Regions from separate parts of the Heyndrickxia sp. FSL W8-0496 genome, predicted to be linked through region 1. Evidence: a T-box and tRNA genes for the amino acid it is inferred to sense, from the RefSeq annotation. Region 1 holds a T-box; the other holds one or more tRNA genes.
The links. The T-box of region 1 lies ahead of thrS (threonine--tRNA ligase). A T-box ahead of a tRNA ligase gene usually reads a tRNA of that ligase, here a tRNA-Thr.

Region 1 (4,411 bases):
TTTCATAAACAAGAAAAGTGCAGGCCGTAAAAAGGACCCGCACTTTACATTCGCATGAATAGTTAGAATGTGATGAATTTCGAAACCTGCCAACTGCAAACTTGCGTCAATCAGGCGAGAAGCGGGTGCTTCTTCTTTTCCTCAAATAAATATTCAATTTACCTTAGATAATATATCATACATCATAATTTGATGTCAAATGGCTTTTAATCATTAGAATTTCTTTTTGCAACATCATCTATATTAGCAAAATCCTAACTAATCTGCAATAGTTTTTTTAAGATAAGAAAATATAGCATGTACTACCAAAGTCAGTCCAGCTTTGACGAGCTCCAGTGCATAACTAACACTAGACTTTTTTTATTTTACAACTTCTTTTTTTAAATCTGCGACAAATTGTTCAAAAGATACTGTTTCAGATTTTTGTTCGCCATACTTACGTACATTAACGGCATTGTCGCTTACCTCATTATCTCCAACGACAAGCATGTATGGAATTTTTTGCATTTGATGCTCACGAATTTTATAACCAATTTTTTCATCCCGTGAGTCTAATTCAACCCTAAATCCTTCAGCACGAAGTTTTTCCTCGACTTGTTTCGCATAATCAATATGAACTTCAGGTGATACTGGGATAACTACAGCTTGTACAGGAGCTAACCAAGTAGGGAAAGCACCTTTGTATTCTTCGATTAAATAAGCGACAAAGCGTTCCATTGTTGATACAACTCCACGATGGATAACGACTGGACGATGCGGTTTCCCATCCTCACCTACATATGTTAAATCAAAGCGTTCAGGTAATAAGAAATCAAGTTGAACTGTAGAAAGAGTTTCGTCTTTTCCTAATGCTGTACGAACTTGAACATCTAATTTTGGACCATAGAAAGCTGCTTCACCATCTGCTTCAAAGTATTCAAGTCCTAATCCATCCATCGCTTCTTTTAACATGCTTTGTGCTTTATTCCACATCTCATCATCATCAAAGTACTTTTCTTTATCTTCCGGATCACGATAGGATAAACGGAAGGAATAGTCAGTGATATCAAAATCTTTGTAGACGGCAATAATTAATTCAACTACACGTTGGAATTCCTCTTTTATTTGGTCAGGACGTACAAATATATGTGCATCATTCAAAGTCATTCCGCGAACACGTTGTAATCCTGAAAGTGCACCTGACATTTCATAACGGTGCATTGTACCTAGCTCAGCAATTCGAATTGGCAATTCTCGATAACTATGAATGCCATTTTTATAAATCATCATATGGTGCGGACAGTTCATTGGACGAAGAACTAATTGTTCATTATCCATCTCCATTACAGGGAACATATCTTCTTGGTAATGATCCCAGTGTCCACTTGTTTTATATAAGTCAACACTACCCATAATTGGTGTATACACATGATTATAGCCAAGACGTTCTTCCTTATCGACAATATAACGCTCAACAATACGACGGATTGTTGCTCCCTTTGGTAGCCACATTGGAAGACCTTGTCCCACTTTTTGGGAAGTTGTAAATAAATTTAATTCTTTCCCGATTTTACGATGATCTCTTTCCTTCGCTTCTTCTAGAAATTTTAAATGCTGTTCTAAGTCCTCTTTTTTAAAGAAGGCTGTTCCATATACACGTTGAAGCATTTTATTATCGCTATTGCCGCGCCAGTATGCTCCCGCAATGCTTAATAATTTAAATTCTTTAATTTTACCTGTAGAAGGAACATGTACTCCACGACATAGATCAAAGAATTCACCTTGTTCGTAAATCGTTACTTTTTCATCCGCAGGAATTGCATCAATGAGTTCTTGCTTATATTCATCACCAGCAAAAAGTTCTTTTGCTTCATCACGAGAAACTTCCTTTCGTACAATTTCAAGATTTTCGCTAATAATTTTCTTCATTTCTTTTTCTATTTTCGGTAAATCCTCAGGTGTGATAGATACTTCAAGGTCCATATCATAATAAAATCCACCTTCGATAACTGGCCCTACTCCTAATTTCACATTTCCAAAAATTCTCCGAACAGCTTGTGCCATTAAATGAGCTGTACTATGACGTAGTACCTCTAATGCATCTTTATGGTCGGGTGTAACGATTTCAATAGATCCATCAAACGTAATTGGTGTACGAAGATCAATTAATTTTTCATTCACTTTCCCTGCAATTGCTTTTTTCTTTAATCCAGGACTAATAGATGCTGCAATATCTTCAGTAGTTGTTCCATTAGGAAATTCCTTTACAGCACCATCTGGAAAAGTCATTTTAATCACTTCTGACATTCTGTACCACTCCTTCATTAATGCGTGAGTACCTTATTTGGTACTACAGCAGATTATATTATGTAGACTCTTTTTGCGTTTTTACTACATTTTTTAGTTGTAATCAATAGCATTCATTATACTCACTTGCTACAAAACTTTTTAAAGAGCCAAAAAATAAAAAAACTCGTTCCCTATGAAAGGGACGAGTTATATACACGTGGTTCCACCCTAAGTTTTCATATCAACGTGATGATATGACTTCGGATCATTATAACGGAATGTGTCCGTCAACTACTAATAGTCTAAACGTTCGCAGTTGAAGTTTAGAGGTGGTAAGTACTCAATTCGTGTTGGAAAGCTTTCACCATTTCTTTCCTCTCTGGGAACCGTAAAGGAATACTCTTGTCCTCATCAATACATTTAACTATTTTGATTGAATATGTACGTAATTATAGATGGTTCACCCGAGAAAATCAAGAGGTGTGTCAATAAATTTTTTAGTGATTAATAGGATACATGTTTTTTTCTTTCCAAAATTGTTCTTTCTCTAAAAGGATAACTCTTTCTTCAAAAATATTTTGAATGGTTCGGATCAATCCATTATCTGCAGAATCAGCGTATAAATATATATTTTTGGGCGCAATGGACAGTAAAGGAGCAATTGTAACAGAATCAATATAGACCGGATGATTCGTCATTAATCTTCTATCAATCATTTCTGAAATCTGCTCTTTTGATAATTCCTGATATTCTTTACTATAAAACTTCCCATACTCACCAAAATAAATACGAACAGTGTCCATACATGCCTTACGATTAGCCAAATAATCTCTTAACATTTGAATAAATACTTGATACTCTTGTTCCATTTTATATTCATCTATCGCCATTTCAACATATTGAATCAATTGTTCAAAATATTTTTTTAAGCGAAACTTGATTAATGAGTCAAAAGAAATCGATTTATGATCATCAAATAAAGAGAGAATTGCCTCTCGTATCATCACTTCATCATTCATTACACCAACCATTTTCATAAGTTCTGGACGTTCGCCATCAAACATTTCCGTTACAATGTCCAAAATATTATCTTGTTCGGACTCCTCTTTATAATAAAAATACTCTTTGAGAATATCTCGAGCCCAATCCATTCGTTTTTTTATTAGAATAAATTGAATAAATCCAGATTGTATTTCTTGTATTGGAACCTGATGATTATCAATCGTTAAAATATATTGCTTTTGATTTTGGAAAGTTGTTTCATAAAATGTTATCGTTTGATTTTTCTTGATAAAATATTCATGTAGCCAAATTGCATCAGATAATTCTTTAAAAACAAAATCCAAGCATATCCCCCCTCTACATGGAATCATCCATGATATATATATATGGGATGCTTGGACGATTTAGAAGTAGTAGTTACTTAAATGTATCTAGACTAGTGTCGCATATTGGGTCCATCTACACGTATTGGAATCGATAAGTATTTAATTCTTTCCATGATTCGGGCAGCTTTTATTTTTTCTTCTTCTCCTCTTTGAGAATAAGTAAGATGATGTTGTAGTTCCCCATAATCAAAATTGGATGAAAAAAAGGTAGGTAAGTTTTCTTGCATACGAAATTGCATAATCGATCCTAATATTTCGTCACGTGTCCAACTTGTCATTACTTCTGCACCAATATCATCCAGCATTAATAGAGGGGCTTTTTTTACAACCTCTAGTTTTTCATTTGTAGAATGATCACTTAATGATTGCTTCATCTCTCGGAAAAACTCTGGCACATAAACAATCAAGGAGGAAATTTGTTTATTTTCCGCTAAATGATTAGCAATAGCCCCTAATAAATAGGATTTCCCAACACCAAATTTCCCATAAAGATAGAGCCCCTTCATTTTTTTACCTAGTTCATATTCTCGAGCAAATCGCTCTGCATACTCATATGCCGTTAACCGTCCATCCGATTCCAATGAAAAATCACCAAATGAAGCTTGTAATATTTCCTTTGGTACATAAATGCTTTGAATTAATTCTCTTGATTTCTTTCTTTCGTCAGCTATTCGTTTCTTTTTACATGGACGATAGTGGAGATCAATCGAGTCTCTTCGCAAAATAATTTCTGGTTCAAAACCTTTCATCATATT
Region 2 (4,411 bases), 790 kb from region 1:
GGGTAGCGGAGAAATTCCAATCGAACTTGGAGATAGCTGGTTCTCTCCGAAATAGCTTTAGGGCTAGCCTTAAGGTAAGAGTCTTGGAGGTAGAGCACTGTTTGGACTAGGGGCCCTCATCGGGTTACCGAATTCAGACAAACTCCGAATGCCAATGACTTATCCTTAGGAGTCAGACTGCGAGTGATAAGATCCGTAGTCAAGAGGGAAACAGCCCAGACCACCAGCTAAGGTCCCAAAGTATACGTTAAGTGGAAAAGGATGTGGAGTTGCTTAGACAACCAGGATGTTGGCTTAGAAGCAGCCACCATTTAAAGAGTGCGTAATAGCTCACTGGTCGAGTGACTCTGCGCCGAAAATGTACCGGGGCTAAACGTATCACCGAAGCTGTGGATGGACACCAATGCATCTTTTCCTTCGGAAAAATGCTGGATGTCCGTGGTAGGAGAGCGTTCTAAGGGCTGCGAAGCTAGACCGTAAGGACTGGTGGAGCGCTTAGAAGTGAGAATGCCGGTATGAGTAGCGAAAGAAGGGTGAGAATCCCTTCCACCGAATGCCTAAGGTTTCCTGAGGAAGGCTCGTCCGCTCAGGGTTAGTCGGGACCTAAGCCGAGGCCGAAAGGCGTAGGCGATGGACAACAGGTTGATATTCCTGTACCACCTCTTCACCGTTTGAACGATGGGGGGACGCAGGAGGATAGGGTAAGCGCACTGCTGGAATAGTGCGTCCAAGCAGTTAGAGGGGTGACGAGGCAAATCCCGTCACCAGATACCTTGAGCTGTGATGGCGAGGGAAATTTAGTACCGAAGTTCCTGATTCCACACTGCCTAGAAAATCCTCTAGTGAGGTGAAAGGTGCCCGTACCGCAAACCGACACAGGTAGGCGAGGAGAGAATCCTAAGGTGAGCGAGAGAACTCTCGTTAAGGAACTCGGCAAAATGACCCCGTAACTTCGGGAGAAGGGGTGCTCTGTTAGGGTGCAAGCCCGAGAGAGCCGCAGTGAATAGGCCCAGGCGACTGTTTAGCAAAAACACAGGTCTCTGCGAAGCCGTAAGGCGAAGTATAGGGGCTGACGCCTGCCCGGTGCTGGAAGGTTAAGAGGAGAGGTTAGTCGCAAGACGAAGCTTTGAATTGAAGCCCCAGTAAACGGCGGCCGTAACTATAACGGTCCTAAGGTAGCGAAATTCCTTGTCAGGTAAGTTCTGACCCGCACGAAAGGCGCAACGATCTGGGCACTGTCTCAACGAGAGACTCGGTGAAATTATAGTACCTGTGAAGATGCAGGTTACCCGCGACAGGACGGAAAGACCCCGTGGAGCTTTACTGCAGCTTGATATTGAATTTTGGTACAGCTTGTACAGGATAGGTAGGAGCCTTTGAAACCGGAGCGCCAGCTTCGGTGGAGGCATCGGTGGGATACTACCCTGGCTGTATTGAAATTCTAACCCGCACCCCTGAATCGGGGTGGGAGACAGTGTCAGGCAGGCAGTTTGACTGGGGCGGTCGCCTCCTAAAAGGTAACGGAGGCGCCCAAAGGTTCCCTCAGAATGGTTGGAAATCATTCGCAGAGTGTAAAGGCACAAGGGAGCTTGACTGCGAGACCTACAAGTCGAGCAGGGACGAAAGTCGGGCTTAGTGATCCGGTGGTTCCGCATGGAAGGGCCATCGCTCAACGGATAAAAGCTACCCCGGGGATAACAGGCTTATCTCCCCCAAGAGTCCACATCGACGGGGAGGTTTGGCACCTCGATGTCGGCTCATCGCATCCTGGGGCTGTAGTCGGTCCCAAGGGTTGGGCTGTTCGCCCATTAAAGCGGTACGCGAGCTGGGTTCAGAACGTCGTGAGACAGTTCGGTCCCTATCCGTCGTGGGCGTAGGAAATTTGAGAGGAGCTGTCCTTAGTACGAGAGGACCGGGATGGACGCACCGCTGGTGTACCAGTTGTCTTGCCAAAGGCATCGCTGGGTAGCTATGTGCGGAAGGGATAAGTGCTGAAAGCATCTAAGCATGAAGCCCCCCTCAAGATGAGATTTCCCTTAGTTTATCTAAATAAGATCCCTGAAAGATGATCAGGTTGATAGGTTCGAGGTGGAAGTGTGGCGACACATGGAGCTGACGAATACTAATAGATCGAAGACTTATCCTAATTTGATTTAAGGTTATTACACTTCTTAATATATCTAGTTTTGAGGGAATAAACCCTTAACAAAATATAGTCTGGTAACTATGGCAAGAAGGTCACACCCGTTCCCATCCCGAACACGGAAGTTAAGCTTCTTAGCGCCGATGGTAGTTGGGGGCTCTCCCCCTGCAAGAGTAGGACGTTGCCAGGCTACGCCCCTAAGGTGGGGCTATTATTTTGCTTCACTATATTAACAAAATATTCCTATGTGGCCCGTTGGTCAAGCGGTTAAGACACCGCCCTTTCACGGCGGTAACACGGGTTCGAATCCCGTACGGGTCACCATTTTATATATTATACATATTGGAGGATTAGCTCAGCTGGGAGAGCACCTGCCTTACAAGCAGGGGGTCGGCGGTTCGATCCCGTCATTCTCCACCATATATAATAACGGCCTAGCTCAATTGGTAGAGCACGACCGAATAAACGACTTTGAAATACATCAGCGTACGGCTTGAGCTGCTGCTTGAATAAGCAAACTGAAAGCTGGACGACCATAGCACCTAAACCTCTGTTAGGGGATAATATTTATAAATGCCGGCCTAGCTCAATTGGTAGAGCAACTGACTTGTAATCAGTAGGTTGGGGGTTCAAGTCCTCTGGCCGGCACCACTCAGGTCATTACGAGCCATTAGCTCAGTTGGTAGAGCACGATCGAGTACGCTACGAAGAGTAACATCAGCGTACCAATCGAGATACAGCTTGAATAATCTTGCTGAGATTGGGACGTCGTAGATGCATTTATATTTGAAGTACATGCTTACACTATTAATTATATTCATTACGAGCCATTAGCTCAGTTGGTAGAGCATCTGACTTTTAATCAGAGGGTCGAAGGTTCGAGTCCTTCATGGCTCATTTATATTCGCAAGGTTTTGAATTAACAAAGGTACTTTTTGCGGAAGTAGTTCAGTGGTAGAACACCACCTTGCCAAGGTGGGGGTCGCGGGTTCGAATCCCGTCTTCCGCTCCAAATACCCTTGCCGGGGTGGCGGAACTGGCAGACGCACAGGACTTAAAATCCTGCGGTAGGTGACTACCGTACCGGTTCGATTCCGGTCCTCGGCACTAGAAATTTTTACGAAGTAAAAGATTTAAGGATTTTTGCAAAGCAAAATATCCTTCCATAAAATATCTTACGATATAATGTATGCGCCCGTAGCTCAATTGGATAGAGCGTTTGACTACGGATCAAAAGGTTAGGGGTTCGACTCCTCTCGGGCGCGCCATTTAAAACCAAACATTATATGGGGCCTTAGCTCAGCTGGGAGAGCGCCTGCTTTGCACGCAGGAGGTCAGCGGTTCGATCCCGCTAGGCTCCACTTTCGGAGGAATACCCAAGTCTGGCTGAAGGGATCGGTCTTGAAAACCGACAGGCGGGTTACACCGCGCGGGGGTTCGAATCCCTCTTCCTCCGCCATTAATATATATTAATAATAAATGGTCCGGTAGTTCAGTTGGTTAGAATGCCTGCCTGTCACGCAGGAGGTCGCGGGTTCGAGTCCCGTCCGGACCGCCATTTATATTAAAATAAAAGTTGATAAAGATGGCGAATATAAAATAATATATAGATAAAGATATAATATATGGCTCGGTAGCTCAGTCGGTAGAGCAATGGACTGAAAATCCATGTGTCGGCGGTTCGATTCCGTCCCGAGCCACCATTTTATGGCGGATGTGGCGAAGTGGTTAACGCATCGGATTGTGGTTCCGACATTCGTGGGTTCGATTCCCATCATCCGCCCCATTTTAATTACTATTTTTTGGGCTATAGCCAAGTGGTAAGGCAACGGACTTTGACTCCGTCACTCGTTGGTTCGAATCCAGCTAGCCCAGCCATCTTTTTAAGGCAGCATAGCCAAGTGGTAAGGCAGAGGTCTGCAAAACCTTTATCACCGGTTCAAATCCGGTTGCTGCCTCCAATAATAAAGATGCGGGTGTAGTTTAGTGGTAAAACTACAGCCTTCCAAGCTGTTGTCGTGAGTTCGATTCTCATCACCCGCTCCAAAAAATACATAAAGGGCCTATAGCTCAGCTGGTTAGAGCGCACGCCTGATAAGCGTGAGGTCGATGGTTCGAGTCCATTTAGGCCCACTATTTTTTATATTTACGTATTCCGCAGTAGCTCAGTGGTAGAGCTATCGGCTGTTAACCGATCGGTCGTAGGTTCGAATCCTACCTGCGGAGCCAATTTATGCGCCTTTAGCTCAGCAGGATAGAGCAACAGCC

Region 2: it has a tRNA-Thr gene. The T-box ahead of thrS (threonine--tRNA ligase) is inferred to sense a tRNA for this amino acid. The anticodon was not compared.

Annotation. Positions count from the first base shown of each region.
Region 1 is NZ_JBBOXX010000001.1:1,635,976-1,640,386, reverse strand. It holds ribosomal protein L20 leader region at 6-143, opposite strand; gene thrS (threonine--tRNA ligase) at 361-2,286, opposite strand; T-box leader at 2,464-2,692, opposite strand; gene NST63_RS08155 (putative sporulation protein YtxC) at 2,766-3,614, opposite strand; gene dnaI (primosomal protein DnaI) at 3,707-4,411, opposite strand, start outside.
Region 2 is NZ_JBBOXX010000001.1:845,307-849,717, forward strand. It holds rRNA gene NST63_RS04395 (23S ribosomal RNA) at 1-2,146, shown strand, start outside; rRNA gene rrf (5S ribosomal RNA) at 2,217-2,333, shown strand; tRNA gene NST63_RS04405 (tRNA-Glu) at 2,393-2,467, shown strand; tRNA gene NST63_RS04410 (tRNA-Val) at 2,488-2,563, shown strand; tRNA gene NST63_RS04415 (tRNA-Thr) at 2,719-2,794, shown strand; tRNA gene NST63_RS04420 (tRNA-Lys) at 2,968-3,040, shown strand; tRNA gene NST63_RS04425 (tRNA-Gly) at 3,081-3,155, shown strand; tRNA gene NST63_RS04430 (tRNA-Leu) at 3,165-3,250, shown strand; tRNA gene NST63_RS04435 (tRNA-Arg) at 3,335-3,411, shown strand; tRNA gene NST63_RS04440 (tRNA-Ala) at 3,432-3,504, shown strand; tRNA gene NST63_RS04445 (tRNA-Ser) at 3,510-3,602, shown strand; tRNA gene NST63_RS04450 (tRNA-Asp) at 3,625-3,701, shown strand; tRNA gene NST63_RS04455 (tRNA-Phe) at 3,771-3,846, shown strand; tRNA gene NST63_RS04460 (tRNA-His) at 3,854-3,929, shown strand; tRNA gene NST63_RS04465 (tRNA-Gln) at 3,947-4,021, shown strand; tRNA gene NST63_RS04470 (tRNA-Cys) at 4,031-4,104, shown strand; tRNA gene NST63_RS04475 (tRNA-Gly) at 4,116-4,189, shown strand; tRNA gene NST63_RS04480 (tRNA-Ile) at 4,203-4,276, shown strand; tRNA gene NST63_RS04485 (tRNA-Asn) at 4,298-4,372, shown strand; tRNA gene NST63_RS04490 (tRNA-Arg) at 4,379-4,411, shown strand, end outside.